Regions from separate parts of the Paenibacillus sp. FSL R7-0179 genome, predicted to be linked through region 1. Evidence: riboswitches for the same ligand, from Rfam matches in the RefSeq annotation. Region 1 holds a riboswitch; each other region holds the start of a gene.
The links. A riboswitch is a leader RNA that binds a small molecule or an ion and turns the genes downstream of it on or off. The one in region 1 is predicted to bind cobalamin.
Positions count from the first base shown of each region.

Region 2: linked by a shared signal. The riboswitch ahead of MKX63_RS17355 (S-layer homology domain-containing protein) and the one ahead of MKX63_RS01970 (anaerobic ribonucleoside triphosphate reductase) in region 1 are both predicted to bind cobalamin.
Region 3: linked by a shared signal. The riboswitch ahead of MKX63_RS21290 (energy-coupling factor ABC transporter permease) and the one ahead of MKX63_RS01970 (anaerobic ribonucleoside triphosphate reductase) in region 1 are both predicted to bind cobalamin.

Region 1 is NZ_JBBOCC010000001.1:466,290-471,531, reverse strand. Features, by position in the region: gene ssuE (NADPH-dependent FMN reductase) at 1-183, shown strand, start outside; gene nrdG (anaerobic ribonucleoside-triphosphate reductase activating protein) at 273-800, opposite strand; gene MKX63_RS01970 (anaerobic ribonucleoside triphosphate reductase) at 797-2,782, opposite strand; cobalamin riboswitch at 3,091-3,321, opposite strand; gene MKX63_RS01965 (MTH1187 family thiamine-binding protein) at 3,663-3,971, shown strand; gene MKX63_RS01960 (sugar phosphate isomerase/epimerase family protein) at 4,020-4,799, shown strand; tRNA gene MKX63_RS01955 (tRNA-Thr) at 4,888-4,959, shown strand; gene MKX63_RS01950 (hypothetical protein) at 5,148-5,242, opposite strand, start outside.
Region 2 is NZ_JBBOCC010000002.1:125,628-130,869, forward strand. Features, by position in the region: gene MKX63_RS17350 (GAP1-N2 domain-containing protein) at 1-2,260, shown strand, start outside; cobalamin riboswitch at 3,259-3,451, shown strand; gene MKX63_RS17355 (S-layer homology domain-containing protein) at 3,674-5,242, shown strand, end outside.
Region 3 is NZ_JBBOCC010000002.1:1,096,957-1,102,198, reverse strand. Features, by position in the region: partial or broken gene cobJ (precorrin-3B C(17)-methyltransferase) at 1-793, opposite strand, end outside; gene MKX63_RS21305 (energy-coupling factor ABC transporter ATP-binding protein) at 832-1,683, opposite strand; gene cbiQ (cobalt ECF transporter T component CbiQ) at 1,696-2,484, opposite strand; gene MKX63_RS21295 (energy-coupling factor ABC transporter substrate-binding protein) at 2,481-2,774, opposite strand; gene MKX63_RS21290 (energy-coupling factor ABC transporter permease) at 2,774-3,538, opposite strand; cobalamin riboswitch at 3,821-4,014, opposite strand; gene MKX63_RS21285 (ArsR/SmtB family transcription factor) at 4,154-5,086, shown strand.

The DNA of each region.
Region 1 (5,242 bases):
GGCGCCCGCTACATTCTTGGCGGCGTCTACGCCGTAGACTCCCAGGCGGTGCGTAACGACCAGGGCGTCGTTGAGCTGGCGGAAGAGCTGAAGCTGCGCCTGGACAGCGTGCTGGAAGAGCTGGCGGAAGAGACAGAGCATAAGGTGGGGCGCAAGGCAGGGCAATCAAGAGACGCAGAATAGCGGATGCTGGCGGTTCAATCTGTCCCGTTTCACAAAAAGGCACTAAACCACCCGCTTTCGGGCGTTTAGTGCCTTTTTACATTTAAATTTCATACCCCTTGAAAGCTCAGCTCCGGCTCCCACAGAACAACCGAATCTCCCGCCAGACTCGCCGGAATATCGATAATGCGCTGGTTGCTGCTTCCCCGGTAGGAGAGGGTAAGGTCTTTGAGCTCTTCGACGAACCGTCCGTCGATCACGACCTGGCACAAGGCCAGCAGCTTCCATTCCGCAGAGCCCGGCGAAGCCGTAAGCTCCTCGTACGTATAGCCGGTATAGATCCAGACCGGGAAGCCCGGCAGCTCGGTGCGCAGCTCGTGAATGAAGTCTGCGGCCTCCTCAGCCGAGAAAAAAGGGTCCCCGCCCGCCAGCGTCAAGCCGTCCAGCAGCGGATTGCCTGCAATCTCCTCTATGATCTCGCGCCGCCGCTCCGGGGTGAAGACTTCCCCGAAGCTAAAGTTCCAGGTCTTCGGGTTGAAGCAGCCCGGGCAGCGGTGGCGGCAGCCGCTGATGAAGAGGACGGCCCGCAGGCCCTCGCCTTCATTAATCGACTCCGGGTAATATCCGCAGATGTTCATAGATGCTTAACACGGTCCCGGACTTCGGCTTGCTTGGCAGCATTGAAGCGGGTCTGATAGTCGCCGGTCAGATACCCGGTAACCCGGCGCAGACGGCGGATATGGGTGGTATCCTCATGGGCATTGCAGGTCGGGCAATTCGTGCCGATGACCCCTTCATAGCCGCAGCCGGAGCAGCGGTCAATCGGATGGTTAATGCTGAAGTAGCTGATATCCTGCTCCAGCGCGTATTTGATGATTTTGACGAAGGCTGACGGGTTGCTCCGGGCATTGCCGTTCAGCTCGACATAGGAGATCGCTCCGGCGTTGCAATATTCATGGAACGGAGCTTCCAGGCTGATCTTCTTGGCTGCGCTCAGTTCATGGTAGACCGGAATGTGGAACGAATTCGTATAGTATTCACGGTCGGTTACCCCAGGGATAGAGCCGAGCACCTTGCGGTCAATCTTCGTGAACTTGCCGGAGAGACCTTCAGCTGGTGTTGCGAACAAGGTGATGTTGAGATCAAGCTCCTCGCTCTTGCGGTCACAATATTCACGCATATGGCGGACGATGGCTACAGCCTTGGCATGGATCTCCATATCTTCGCCGTGGTGCTTGCCGTACATGGCTTTCATGCATTCTGCCATTCCAATGAAGCCCAGCGACAGACTGCCGTGCTTCAACAGTTCGCCTACACTGTCATCGGGGGCAAGCTGCTCGCCGCCCTCCCAGACGCCTTCCCGCATCATGAAATCGGAGGCTTTGGCCTTCTGGGAAGCCTGGATGCGGAAGCGGTGCAGCAGACCGTCGAGCGCAATATCCATATAGTGATTGAGGTCGTCGAAGAACCCTTCTTCATCAGCAGCGAGGCGGCGGCCGGTTATCGTGCCGTGGGCCAGTCCAAGACGCACCAGGTTGAGTGTGTTGAAGGACAGGTTGCCTTTGCCGGAGCAGTGATTGCGTCCGAAGCGGTCTCCAAGCACACGGGTGCGGCAGCCCATCGTAGCGAACTCGGTATCCGGGTCAGCCGGATCATAATATTGCATGTTCAGCGGAGCGTCCAGGTTGGCGAAGTTCGGATACAATCTGCGCGCCGAGCACTCCGCTGCCTTCAGGAACAGCTCGTAGTTAGGATCACCCGGCTGCTGGTTGATGCCTTGCTTGCATTTGAAGATCTGAATCGGGAACACCGGCGTCTCCCCGCTGCCCAGTCCATTCATCGTGGCCGTCAGCAGCGAGCTGATCACAAGCTGCCCCTCCGGGGAGGTGCAGGTGCCGTAGTTGATGCTGGTAAAAGGAATCTGGCCGCCGGAGCGGCTGGACATCGTATTCAGGTTATGTACCATACTCTCTGCGGCTTGCAGGGTCTCGCTCTGCGTCTCCTTAAGGGCAAAACGGAAGGCGCGCGGATACTGCTCGGCCAGATCGCTGCGGCTCATCGTAATCTCCCCAAGCCCAGACACCTCTGCATTCTCCTCGAAATACTCCAGACCTTTGCGGAAGAGCTTGGAGAAGGATTTGGTGACATAAGGGGCCAGATCATAGTCCAGCTTGTTGGCGGATACGCCGCCGTATTGCGCATTCTGCTGCGACTGGAAAATAATCGCCACCAGCGACATCGCCGTCATAATCGAGTTGGGAGGCCGTACGCTGCCGTTGCCGGTATTGAAGCCTTCACGGAGAAGCCGTTCAAACGGAATAAAGATGCAGTTCGTGGTTCCAATGGCGTATTGATCAAGGTCATGTACATAGACGACATTATCCAGGGTAGCCTGTACCAGCTGTGGCGGCATGGTGAAGTTGCGGGCATACCATTTGGAGTACTCACTGCCGAACTTGCTCATTTTGCCGGAGAAGCTCTCCCCGTTCAGGTTGGCGTTCTCGCGCAGCAGATCCAGATCCCGGCTGTCGATAATATCCCGTCCCAGATGAATGACCTCTTCCAATAGAACCTCTTGTGCAGCTTGTCCTTCGTTATAACGTTTCTCCAGCAGCGTCATTATATAACTCTCTCCTCTCGGGTATTGTAAGCGTTAAAAAAGCACCCCCGGCCGGGAAGGCCGGAAATGCCCGAATGCAGGATGCAAAGCTCCGGAAAGCGGAAATTTGCCTGTGGTCTGGGTAGAACATACGAGCAGAAACGGGGCAATAGCTTACGCCAGTTCTTGTATATTCCGCAGAGCCGATACCTGAAGATAATCCGCGATCGTCCTCAGGTATCGGCAGCCTCTGGCCCGATTGACGGAAGGCTAACTCTGCAATAGCAGGCCGCATACGGGCACCTCCCCTGTTCCTCGCAGGAGTCTAAGCGGTGCCGCCGAAACAGGCAGGTCTCCTGGCTTCCGGCAACTCCTCCAGCGCCTTCCCGGGGGGCTTATTCCGCCCCTTAGTGGCAATTAGCCGGAGAATGCGGCCCTGGGTATCGCACCCTGGGAGCATCCGGTTACAGTGGCGGGACCGCAGCGGTTTTGCACCGCGCTTCCCTATTAAGTCTCACCTCTATTACTAGGGGTGAAACACCTGTTTCTACTATATTTTGTTGTTATCTATTAAAGCTACCGCAATATATTGTGTTTGTAAATGTTTTTTTGCAATCCCGCACGGGGAGCGGGTTCGGCGCTTTTACTCACAGCTGATCCACAGTTAGTCCACAGGTAATCCACAACTTTCCTCTAAATCTGCCTTGAATTTTTCATAAAATCTCCGAAAATACGCCACAAAGAATCCATAAATAGAGTGCGTCTAATCCTGGTAATCATTTTGACGGATATTAATAGAAAAGAGAGGGTGCAGGTGATTTGTGGCGAGCCTGGCGAAGCGTTACAATAAGGGAATAAGTAAGCGGCAGGCACACCAGATACTTTAGGGAGGGAAATAGCAATGGCAATTGGCGAAGTGACCGTTATTCCGATTGGGACAGGCAGCACCAGCCTTAGCAGCTATGTGGCCGAGATGCAGCGCGTGCTGGAGACGGTGGAGGGCATTACGTATGAGCTAACTTCTATGGGTACGATTATTGAGGGACCGGTGGGGCGGATTCTGGCTGCGGTAGAAGCGCTGCATGAGTCGCCGTTCACCGCCGGGGCGCAGAGAGTCTCCACCTCGCTCAAGATCGACGATCGGCGCGACAAGACCTCCACCAGCCGCAGCAAGCTGGAATCCGTAGAGCGCAAGCTTCAGGGGAAATAGAGTGAATATAGTATCCAACCAGAAATGATGATAAGGAGCGGATTCTTCATGGCAGAAGCAGCGCGGCAGATCGGAATTCAAATGTATACACTGCGTGACCAGACGGAGCGGGATTTCCTTGGCACACTGGGCAAGGTAGCAGAGATGGGATACCAGGTGGTGGAATTCGCCGGATATTTCGGCGTAGCTGCCGGGGTACTTCGTCGCAGGCTGGATGAACTGGGTCTTGCAGCGCCTTCGGCGCATGTGGGTCTGGACTTCAGCAGCCTGGAACAGATGGAGCGGGCATTGGCCAGGGAGATCGAGTACGCGGCGGAGCTGGGAATTCAATATATTATCACCCCGTCAGCGCCGCTTCCGCCCAGCCCTTCCATCGACGATGTAACGAGGTTAATTCCATTCTTTGAGAAGGCTTCCGCGATGGTCCGGGCAGCGGGAATGCAGTATGGCTACCACAATCATGATTATGAATTCGCTGAGGTTGACGGCAAGGCGGTCATTGATATCTGGCTGGAGCAGATTCCTGCGGAGCATATGCTGGCAGAGTTCGATCTGGGCTGGGTATACAGGGGCGGAGCCAACCCGGCTGATTATGTGTCACGGTATGCCGGACGTGTTCCGCTGGTCCATATTAAGGATTTTGGAGCCAACCAGGAGGAGACCGATCTTGGAAAGGGAGAGGTCGATTTTCAGAGCGTCTTCGAGATAGCGGAGCAGAGCGGAATTCTCTACTATATTGTGGAGCAAGAGGCCTACGAGGAATCCTCTCTTGCAAGCGCTAAGCTCGCGCTGGATTATTTCCGCAGGCTGGGGCTCATGCACGGCTGATGACACAGCTGCCAGCGGAAAAAGGGGTTGCGTTTTCCGCTGGAAGAGTTATAATATTTTTTGTTTGGCAGGCTAACAAAGCCTGTAGGCTGGTGTAGCTCAGGGGTAGAGCAACGCACTCGTAATGCGTAGGCCGGGGGTTCAATTCCCTTCACCAGCATATTTGTGAAGTTGATAGTGGCGCGGGTTCCTGGAGTTTTGGGAACCCGCTATTTTTCGTTGAATTGCTGATAGGGATTTCCTAGTAGTAACCTTGGTGCAGTCCAAGGTTTAGGCCTGGTACAAAAAAATTTACAGTATACATAAAATAAACCTGCCAGACAAAGGTCCGGCAGGTTTTGCTGTTATTTATTGACCAAAAGTGATGTTATAAGCTGCGTTTCTTACTGTGTATCTGTTATATCCGTCTGCACCTAAAGTGAATGAAAAGGCTCCAAGTGAAA
Region 2 (5,242 bases), on a different contig from region 1:
AAGTGCGGAGCGTAAGCTGTCGCTGGCGCTCTACAATGAGCTGGCGGTTTTTTATGAAATTGAGCAAGGCAACGAAGCCTTATATACAGACAACAAGAACGCTATACTTAGCGGCTTGCTGTCCTATCTGAAGCCGGAGGGGAAGCTGGACTCGCGGGTGCGGCTGAATGATATGTTCCTGGAGCGGTTCGACCGCGAATATGATCTGATCCGCAAGAAGGGGATTCCGTCAGTGGAAATCCTGGAACAGTTCAAGGCGTATTACGCGCTGCCGGGCCATAATTACCGGGTGAAGATCGTCGATTACTTCATCAACGGGATGCTGAACTGCCAGTCCGGGGGCCGGGAGGATGTGCTGGCGGCGGCTTACGGAATTATTGAGAGCAATGCGGAGCTTAGTGAGGCGTTCTTCAAAAAAGTGCTGTCGCAAGCACTCTTCCGCAGAGCGCTGTTCGAGCCGTATCTGGAATCCAGGCTGGCTGCTGCTGCCGGAACGGCGGATATCCTCCGCCTGGTAAGTCACTTCGGCCGGAGTCTTCCAGAGGTGCTTCAGCAGGCAGCGGTACGGGATACCTTCAAGGAATATCTGCTGGAGAAGCTGCAGCGGGAGCCTGAACCGGTAGCGGCGGTAACGGCTGTTCATGAAGCGGTCCAGCAGGCAGAGAAGCAGCGCCGCAGAGGCGGTGTATACCCGGAGGCCTTGTCCGTTATGGAGGAGCTGGGCACCGTTGCCGACCGCTTCCTGCTGAACCGGCTCTCGCTGGACGAGCTGACGATGGAGCAGCTGCTGGAGATCTCGTTCCTGCGTTACCGGGATACGGCAGACTGGCAGCCGCCGCTCGACGCGATTGCGAAGCGCAAAGCGAATGCGCTGCGCGCGGCCTACCGCTGGTTCGGGGAGGAGTCGCCGGACGAGGAGATTTTTGCCGGATTGACGCCGCGTGAGCTGGACGATGTACAGCTGCTCGGCGCACGGTGGCTGAAGGAAGCGCGGAGTCTTGAGCCGTTCGACAGGCTGCCGCTGGCCTTCTATCACAGCAGTGAACGTGAAGGCGGACCGCTGGATTATGATGCGCTGCTGGATCTGGTGGTCCGCAAGGCGGGCAATGACAAGGAGACAGTGTACCGGTTCCTGGACTGGTCGCAGCATAGCTGGCTGTTCGCAAGCTCAGGCAAGAAGCTATGGCCGAATTACAAGCGGGCCGTGCTGCGGTATTTCCTGAAAAGCGACCGCGAGGCGTTCAAGAACCGGGAATTCCGCAAAACCCATCTCGACACAGCAACGCCTGCCATGCAGACTGTCTACAATGAAGCCCGCGCCCAGCTGGCTTCGCCGCTGGCGCGGTGGGTCAGCCGCAGCCGATTTCAAATCCTGATCTCAGGGAGCATCCTCGGGATCATTCTGATTGCGGCGGTTATCCTGCTGAGCCAGCTTGGGGGACGCGGCAAGGATACAGCTGCGCCGGTGGCCAGCCCCAGCCCGCTTCCGGCAGTGACCGGACAAGCCGCTGCAGCGGCCCCGGTCTCTGTCCGGCTTGTCGGCGGTGATGGAGAGACAGGCGGGAATAACGGCGGTGATGCGGGAACTGGCGGAAACGCGGACGGTGGAGCAGGAAGTGGAGAAGCGGGTAAGAATAACGGCGGTGATGCGGGGGGCGGAGAAGCGGGTAAGAATAACGGCGTGAAGCTGTTGTTCAGCTTCACTGATGCTGCGGAATGCTCCGCCTTCAAGCCGGAGCGGGTAGGCGTGGAGTCCGCCAGCGGCGTTACGGACTACGAGGTCAAGGCAACGGTTAGCAGTTGCCAGGTTGCAGCAGGCGCCGGAGTAGACGGCGATGCGAAGGGTGAGACAGGCGCTGGAGTAGACGGCGATGCGAAGGGTGAGACAGGCGCTGGAGTAGACGGCGATGCGAAGGGTGAAGCAGGCGCTGGAGTAGACAGCGATGTGAAGGGTGAGACAGGCGCCGGAGTAGACGGCGATGTGAAGGGTGAAGCAGGCGCAGGAGTAGACGGCGATGCAGATAGTGGAGCCGCCGCCTCTCCAGCGGCGGCGGGGACTCCTCCGTCACGCGTATACGAGGTGACGGTGGAGCTATCAGCAGGCGCGAAGCTGGCGGCAGGTGATATGATCACCGCCGGAAGATACTCGCTGAAGCTGGAGGCAGATCCGGGCAGCGCCCCGGAAGCTGCAGCCACAGCCGCGCCTAGTGCAGAGCCATCCGCTTCTGCAAGCCCGGAAGCGGACACGGACGCGGAATAAAGCTGCGGCATTAACAGGCTGTTTAAGCTTTTAACTAATGAGCAGGTAAATCTTCGAGTAAAGCAAATCGACGGGCGCTACTGACTAACGTAATTGACTGCCGTAATCGACTGCACCTAACGACCGACGTTATCGACTAATGCTACTGAGTCACTTAGCCGCCTCACCCAACTAACTGACGTTTTTGACTCGTTATCGAGTAATGGTCCTGAGTAACATTGCTTACAGAGATAGGTGTACTCTGTACAACTAAAAACAGTGAAAAAGAAGGCGTACCTCTCTTAATTGTATTCCATACAACTAAATTTGCCCGAAAGGGCGAAAAGCCGGGTACATAAGCATTTTAGGTGTACGAAATACAGCTAAAGGTACATTTGGCGGTAAATCAGACAGTTTAGTTGTACAGATTACATTTAAGCATAACGTGGGGAGCTAGTTTGGCACATTACGGTAGAATGGGTATGGCAGGCTGAAATATGTGAAATGTAGAAGATAGTTATGCTTATGTCCGAAAGAAGCTGCTCAATTGAACTTTGTACACTAGAATGAGGCATGTTGAGCCTTATATGGCGTTCTGTTGTATTTGGTGCAGTAGATTTTTGGGATTTGGCCCGGCTGAGGGGAATTTGCTGTAATCGGTGGTATGGAGTGCAACAGAATGCGTTAACGGCTGCTTTTATACTAATTCTGATGTACGGAATACAATCGGCCTTCTGCCGAGGTTTCCATAGGTTCGCCATCGAGTTGATTACAGCAGACCAACGTCTTGATCAGCAGCAGAAGAGTAACTTTTTATAGTCCTGAATAGTACGATGTGCCGGGGAGGGCATGTGCTGTTCAGGATTTTTGTGCGGAATGGGCTGAGTCTTGGGGGAGGTGGAATAGATATAGCTTGTCTATAGACATACAGGGGAATAGTCGATATGATGGTTTGAGAATATTAAAATTTAATAAGCTTGAGGAAAAGGTGCAGATTGCCTTAGAGACCGCGCGCTGTCGCCAGCAGAAGCTGGCAGGGCTATGTCTAATAGAAGAATCTGCTTAAAAGGGAAGCCCGGTGCAAGTCCGGCGCGGTCCCGCCACTGTAAATACGGAGCGACTCCTGAGGAGCCACTGTCTGCTAAGCGGATGGGAAGGCGGGGGAAGCGGTGAAGTATGAGCCAGGAGACCTGCCTTTTTCATTGTTGTTTCTATTCTTCGGGGGTAAGAATGTGGAAGCAGAGGCTGATATCTGATATTGGCGAGGGCTGTATGCGCTGTATTGTATGTAATGTGGGAGAGCAACCGGCTCCCTTCAGCCGCCCTATGCGAAAGTTCTTCCCCGGCCGCCCTGCACAGGGCGGTCTTTAGGTTGCTGCTCTGTGTGCAGAGAAAGCAGGATTTATCCATTCTATTTCAGGAAAGAGGTTAGTTATGAAGAACCATTCTCTATCATCCAGGTTCACACGGCTGGGACTTGCTGTTATCATGCTTTTTGCACTGCTGGGAGCAGCTGTAGCCCCAGCAGGACAAGCTGCTGCTGCACAGGCAGGCGGAACTTCCGCACCAGCGGTATCTGCTCTGCCCGCAAGTGAGGCAGCCAGCGTAACCGCTGCGGTCTATGCTACTGCGGAATTCATGCTGAAGAACGGAGTCCAGTCCGACTGGCAGGCGATTGGCCTTGCACAAGCAGGCTACAAGGTACCTTCCAGCTATCTGAAGGCGCTTGAGGTTAAGGTGAGTGAGGCTAAGGGTGTTTTTGCCAGAGCTACGGATTATGCCCGGATCACGCTTGCCGTTAAGGCACTGGGCGGCGACCCTGAGAAGGTGGCAGGCTACAACCTGATTGAGAAGCTCTACAATCACGATGCAATCACTGGCCAGACGCTGAATAATCCGGTTTATGCACTGCTGGCTCTGGATTCCGGCAGTTATACCATCCCGGCAAATGCGAAATGGACACAATCTAAGCTGCTGGCAGAGATTCTGGCCAAGCAGAACCCGGACGGCGGCTTCACCCTGACCACGGGTGCGAGTGATCCGGATATGACAGCGATGACGCTGAATGCACTGGCTGGACACAAGCAGGAAGCAGCCGTGAATACTGCTGGTCAGCGGGCAGCCGCCTGGTTGTCTAAGGCACAGGACAAGAACGGCGGATATGGCGACAGTAGCGAGAGTGTAGCTCAGGCCATTATCGGTCTGTCTGCCTTCGGCATTGATCCGGCAGGAGCAGAGTATACCAAAGGCCAGATTAATCTGGTCAGCAAGCTGCTGAGCTTCAGTGCAAAGGATGGCGGATTCGTCCACACTGCGGGCGGCAGCTCCAATCCGCTCTCCACGGAGCAGGCACTGGAGGCTTTGGTAGCGTACAAGCTGTTTGGTACAGGCGGTAAGCTCTTTGATTTTAGCGGCACACCTGTGAAGAATCCTCAGGTAAGTGTCGCGGTTACAGTTGAAGGTCCGAATGGAACGTTGGCTGAGGGCAGCGTGTATGCTGGAAATGTGCTTAAAGCACTGGAAAAGACAGCAGCAGCCAAGCGCCTGGTCCTGGTCAATGAAGCAGGCAATTATGTGACGGGGATCGGCGGCGTGATTGCAGGTACTTTTGGCGGATATGACGGCTGGATGTATGTGGTTGCGCGCGGCGGAGCATGGATCTATCCAAGTGTAGGGATGGGCGACTTCGCACTGGAGGAGAATGACCGCATCGTGGTCTATTATGGCGGAGACAACACGCAGGTGGTTGATGCCGTAACCGTGACTCCCGCACAGCCGCAGCCTGGACAAGATCTGAAGGTGCAGGTAACCCAGAAGCAATGGGTCTGGAATGAGGCGACCTTCACCTCCGATCCGGTAACTTCACCGGCAGCAGGCGTACAGGTAACCATCGGCGGCAAAACAGCAGTTACAGATGCTGCGGGCGTGGCTGCTCTTGCTGGTGGTCTTCCGGCGAATAAATATACCCTGACGGTTACGGGATATCTGAAGGATAAAACCCCG
Region 3 (5,242 bases), on a different contig from region 1:
CGTGCGGCTTCAGCGTCTGCGTCTGTGCCCCGAGACTGTACTTGCGCTCATATCCGCGCGGCGTAATCATAAGGTCCTCATAGACAATGGTAGCAGAGTTGCCGACCACCACGGTTGAGAGCATGCCGATCTCATGCTCCAGCATATCCTGCAGTGTGGTTACGACTGTCTGCTGGCGGTCACGGTAGGCGCTTTTGACAATGCCTACCGGTGTAGCCGGATCACGGTAACGCAGCAGAATGGTGCGCGCTTCTTCAATCTGGCGCGTCCGTCTGCCGCTGCGCGGATTATAGAACGCAATGACGAAATCCGCCGCCCCCGCCGCTTCCACACGCGCAGCAATGCTCTCCCAGGGCGTAAGATGATCGCTCAGACTGATCGTGCAGGAGTCATGCATAATCGGCGCCCCAAGCAGTGAGGAACAGGACTGGATCGCCGAGATTCCCGGGATCACCTCCACCTGCACCCCCTCTGAGCGGCTCCAGCCGCGTTCGATCAGCACCTCGTAGACCAGACCGGCCATTCCGTAGACACCGGCATCGCCGCTGGAGATTACCGCAATGTTCTGACCCGCTTCTGCTCTGCGGACGGCCTCCTGGGCCCGGCTGACCTCCTCGGTCATCCCCGTGCCGACAATCTCCTGATGCCGCAGCAGCGGCCGGATCAGATCTACATAAGTGGTATAGCCGATGACCGCCTCGCTCTCATCCAGCGCAGCCAGTGCGCGGCCGGTAATATGCTCCAGCGCTCCGGGGCCGAAGCCGATAATCAGCAGTTTCCCTTGTTTGTTCATTCCTCTTCCCCCGTTCATCATGTGAAACATATAGATTTTTATATTTCAAGCGCAAGCAGCTTATGTAGCTTCACTTTGAATTCGCCGGCGGTGCGGGGAGCACTCTGCCCTGCGGTCAGGCCGGCTGGCAGGCTGAACCATAAATCAGCCAGCAGCGGCAATCCCAGACCAATGGACAATAGCTCCTCCCGTCCCGCAAAAATCTCCTCCGGCGTCCCCGCCGCCCGGCATCTTCCATGCTCCAGCACAATAATCCAGTCCGCCCAACGGTAGGCCAGGTCCATATCATGCGTAGCCATAACTACGGTTGTTCCTTTATCATGTATAGCTTCAAGACCCTTCAGCATCTGCGTTTCCGATAACGGGTCCAGATACGAGGTCGGCTCATCCAGCAGAATCAGCTCCGGCTCCATAGCCAGCACACCGGCGAGTGCCGTGCGTTTTTTTTGGCCCAGGCTTAGCTGGTGAATCGGTTTATCGCCCAGACCGGTCAGATTCAGCAGCTCCATGACCTCCCGGCAGCGCGCGGCAATAGCCGGTTCAGCCATGCCGCTGCCGCGCAGCCCGAACGATACATCCTCCAGCGGTGTGCTGAGGATCAGCTGCTGCTCAGGGTCCTGGAAAACCAGGCCCACTCTCCGCCGCAGAGCGGCCAGCTCTTTTTTGGAGTAGGATAATGCCTTCCCTCCTTGCAGAACCGTACCCTGCTGCGGGCGCAGGATGCCGACGGCATGCAGGAACAGCGTCGATTTGCCCGAACCGTTATGACCGAGTACCGCCGTCTTGCTGCCTGCGGGGATGGAGAACGTAAGTTCATGCAGCGCAGGCTCCTTCGTATCCGGGTAATGGAACACCACTCCGTCACAAGCCAAGCTATATTCCTGATCCATGGCCGGCTCCTTTCATGTGTTAGTGATAAAGTACGCTTCAGTCAGCAGCAGCACAGCAATACCGGCATAAGCCTGGATTGTATACCGCCGCGGCACAGGACGCGCCGTATAAGGCGGGAGAATAATCTCGTCTGTGAATCCGCGGGCCAGCAGCCCCTGCGACAATCCGTAATAACGGTGCATCGTGTTGCCGAACAGCGCTCCTGCCATAGCCGCAGTCTCCCGAAGTCTGGCCATGTAGCCCCGCCGGCCTCCGCGCAGCCTGCGGGCCAGCAGCAGGCCATGCGCTGCATCACTCAGCAGGAATAAGAAGCGGTACATAATCAGCATCAGCTCCAGAACAATCTGCGGCATCCGCAGCCTGCGCAGCACCTGCAGCAGCTCACTGAACGGAGTAGTGAACATCAGGAAAAAGAAACAGCTCATGCAGGCAGAGATTCTGGCCAGCAGCTCTCCGGCCCGCTGAAGCCCGGCCGCTGTAACATATACCGGCAGGTTCAGTCCAGGAAGCGGGAATATTCCTGCCTCTCCCGCTGCCGGATGCCCGAATTCCACGAGCAGCGCCGGTACGCTAAGCGCGTAGAACAGCAGCGCTGTGCCGAGCAGCATGCCATAAGCACGGAAGGGAATACGGGCCTGTAATACACACCAGTACATCATCCATAGGGTGATTGCAGCCTGCAGTACCGGATGTACGGTGTAAGAGAGCAGGAACATCAGGGCTGCGAACGAGCTTTTCCACATCGGGGATAACTGGCGCAGAGCATTATTGTAAGAGAGAACATCAATCCGCCGGATCACTTGCTGCTATGCTGCTTCGTCCCGCCTTGCTTGCCCTTGAGCAGCCCCAGGGTATAGCCGATCACACCGGCACCAATCGCTGCCTGCAATGCAAACAGCATACTCTCCGTCTCCCCCGGGAGCTCAGTCAGCGGCTTGAACCACGGCTCATAGTCAGGATTAATCTCAGTAATCGCACCTTCAGCCGCATCATCGGCCCCGCCGAATTCCCCGTTAACCAGCAGCAGCGGCAGAATGACAAGCAGAATAACGACCAGCAGCATCAATCCATTTTTCCATTTATTGCTCATTAGGCTCTTCCTCCGTTCACCTTGCGTTTCAGCAGCGACAATTCATTCGGGCTATACGATTTCAGCCAGTTCCACAGCAGTACCGTCAACAGCCCTTCACTGATGGCCAGCGGGATTTGCGTCACGGCAAAGATTCCCCCGAATTTAAGAAAAGAAGCCATTACACCGCCATCCGCCGCCGGAAAAGCCACCGCCAGTTGAACGGAAGTCACTACATACGTACTCAGATCAGCCGCCGCAGCCGCACAGAATAGGGCCAGCTTTTCGCGGTCCGGCATATTCATCATCAGCTTATACACTGCATATCCGGCAAAAGGACCCGCCACCGCCATCGAGAACGCATTGGCTCCAAGCGTAGTGATCCCGCCGTGCGCCAGCAGCAGCGCCTGAAACAGCAGCACAATCGAGCCGATCACGCTCATGGGCATCGGTCCCAGCATTACCGCACCAAGTCCGGTTCCGGTAGGGTGGGAGCTGCTTCCGGTCACGGAAGGCATTTTGAGCGCAGACAGAACGAAGGTAAACGCACCGGCCAGACCCAGCAGCAGCTTCAGCTCCGGATTCTCCCGGGTCATGGCTCTCAGCTTGAAGATTCCCAGCACAAAGAACGGGATAAACGCCGCCCACCAGAACACCGCCCAGCCAACCGGCAGGAACCCTTCCATAATGTGCATCGCGCGGGCCGTACCCGGTTCATTCAGCATAAAATACACCGTAAATCCGGCAACCAGAGCCGCAAAGCTCCACCCTCTGTGTTTTTTCATTTGTCACCCTCCATGTTTGTTGATTTCCGTTAAAAATAATAAAACTAAAAAACCCACCCTAAAGGGTGGGAGTGTATGTACGCAGGCAAGTTCGATAGAACGCGCAGCCGCTGCCAAACGATACAAGGCGCTTCTCATCGTACCATCACTATGGGACGAATCCTTGTATCCAGCAGCTATAAACCGGTGATCCTCTCTACACTCAAGATTCCTCCGGTCCATCAGGGCAGAACGCCTCTTCTCATTAACCTATCCGTACACCGCTCCTATCCGCGTAGAGTCGTGGTGTGCGTAGACAAGGTAGGTCTCCTGGCTTGGAATGCAAACGCCGCAGGCTTCGTCTTCCCCGGGGCTTCCCGAGTGACCTCATGAAGTGCAGCTCTTCCATACAGTGGCGGGACCGCTCGGGATTTGCACCCGATTCCCTGTTATCTCTTGCCGCATCCGGCAAGAGCACCTTGTTTCACCGCTAATTCATCTCACATCATAACGGACCCGGCTCAGCGTGTCTGTGATATAAATTGGAAAAGCTGTCCTGCGGACAAACTTGGCTTGTAGAAATTTTATTTGAGTAATATAATTATTAACTATACAATCTGAACGTGGAGGCATCCGATGAAACTCGATCTAACCGAACAATCCCTGCCCGTGTACGAGGCCTTGTCCAGTACCGTGCGCCTGCATATGCTGCGGCTGCTGTCCGATAAGCCCATGAACGTGAAGGAGCTGGCTGCAGCCCTCAAGCTCAGCAGTGCAATTATGACCATGCATGTGCGCAAGCTCGAAGCTGCCGGGCTGATCCGCAGCCACATGGCTCCAGGCAAAAGCGGACTGCAGAAGATCTGTACACTGGCTGCCGACGGGGCAGAGATTATTTTTCCAAGGCAGGCCCGGACTCCGCGCAGGGGATACCGCAAGGATATCCCGGTGGGGCATTATTCCGACTTCCAGATTGAGCCTACCTGCGGACTGTCTACGACGGAGAGGGTCATCGGGCACTTTGACGATCCCCGTTATTTCTGGGACCAGGAGCGGGTGAATGCCGGGATTCTCTGGTTCGGCAAGGGGTTCGTTGAGTATAAAATCCCGAATTTCCTGCTGTCCAGCCAGCAGCCGGAGGAGCTTGCCATCACGATGGAGATTGCCTCGGAGGCCCCGTCGATCAACAACAACTGGCCGTCGGATATTACCTTCACGCTGAACGGACAATCGCTCGGCTTCTGGACCAGCCCCGGTGACTACGGAGATAATCCGGGAAAATACACTCCGGCCTGGTGGCCCGCACTCACCAATCAATACGGCCTGCTCAAGCAGCTGCGGATTACGCAGACGGGTACCTACATGGACGGGCAAAAGCTGTCGGAGGTCACCCTCGATCAGGTTGGCATCCGCAACAAACAATGGACCTTCCGGCTCTCTGTCGAGGAGGATGCCGAGCACATCGGCGGTCTCACCCTGTTCGGAAAAGGCTTCGGTAATTACAATGAGGACCTGGTGTTTGAGCTGTTTTATACGGATGGTGTGGCAGATTTGCCGGGTTCTATATAAAGGCTTGCTTAGGGTGTTTAGAAGGTAGGTAGGTAGGTAGGTAGGTAGGTAGGTAGGTAGGTAGGTAGGTAGGTAGGTAGGTAGGTAGGTAGGTAGGTAGGTAGGTAGGTAGGTAGGTAGGTAGGTAGGTAGGTAGGTAGGTAGGTAGGTAGGTAG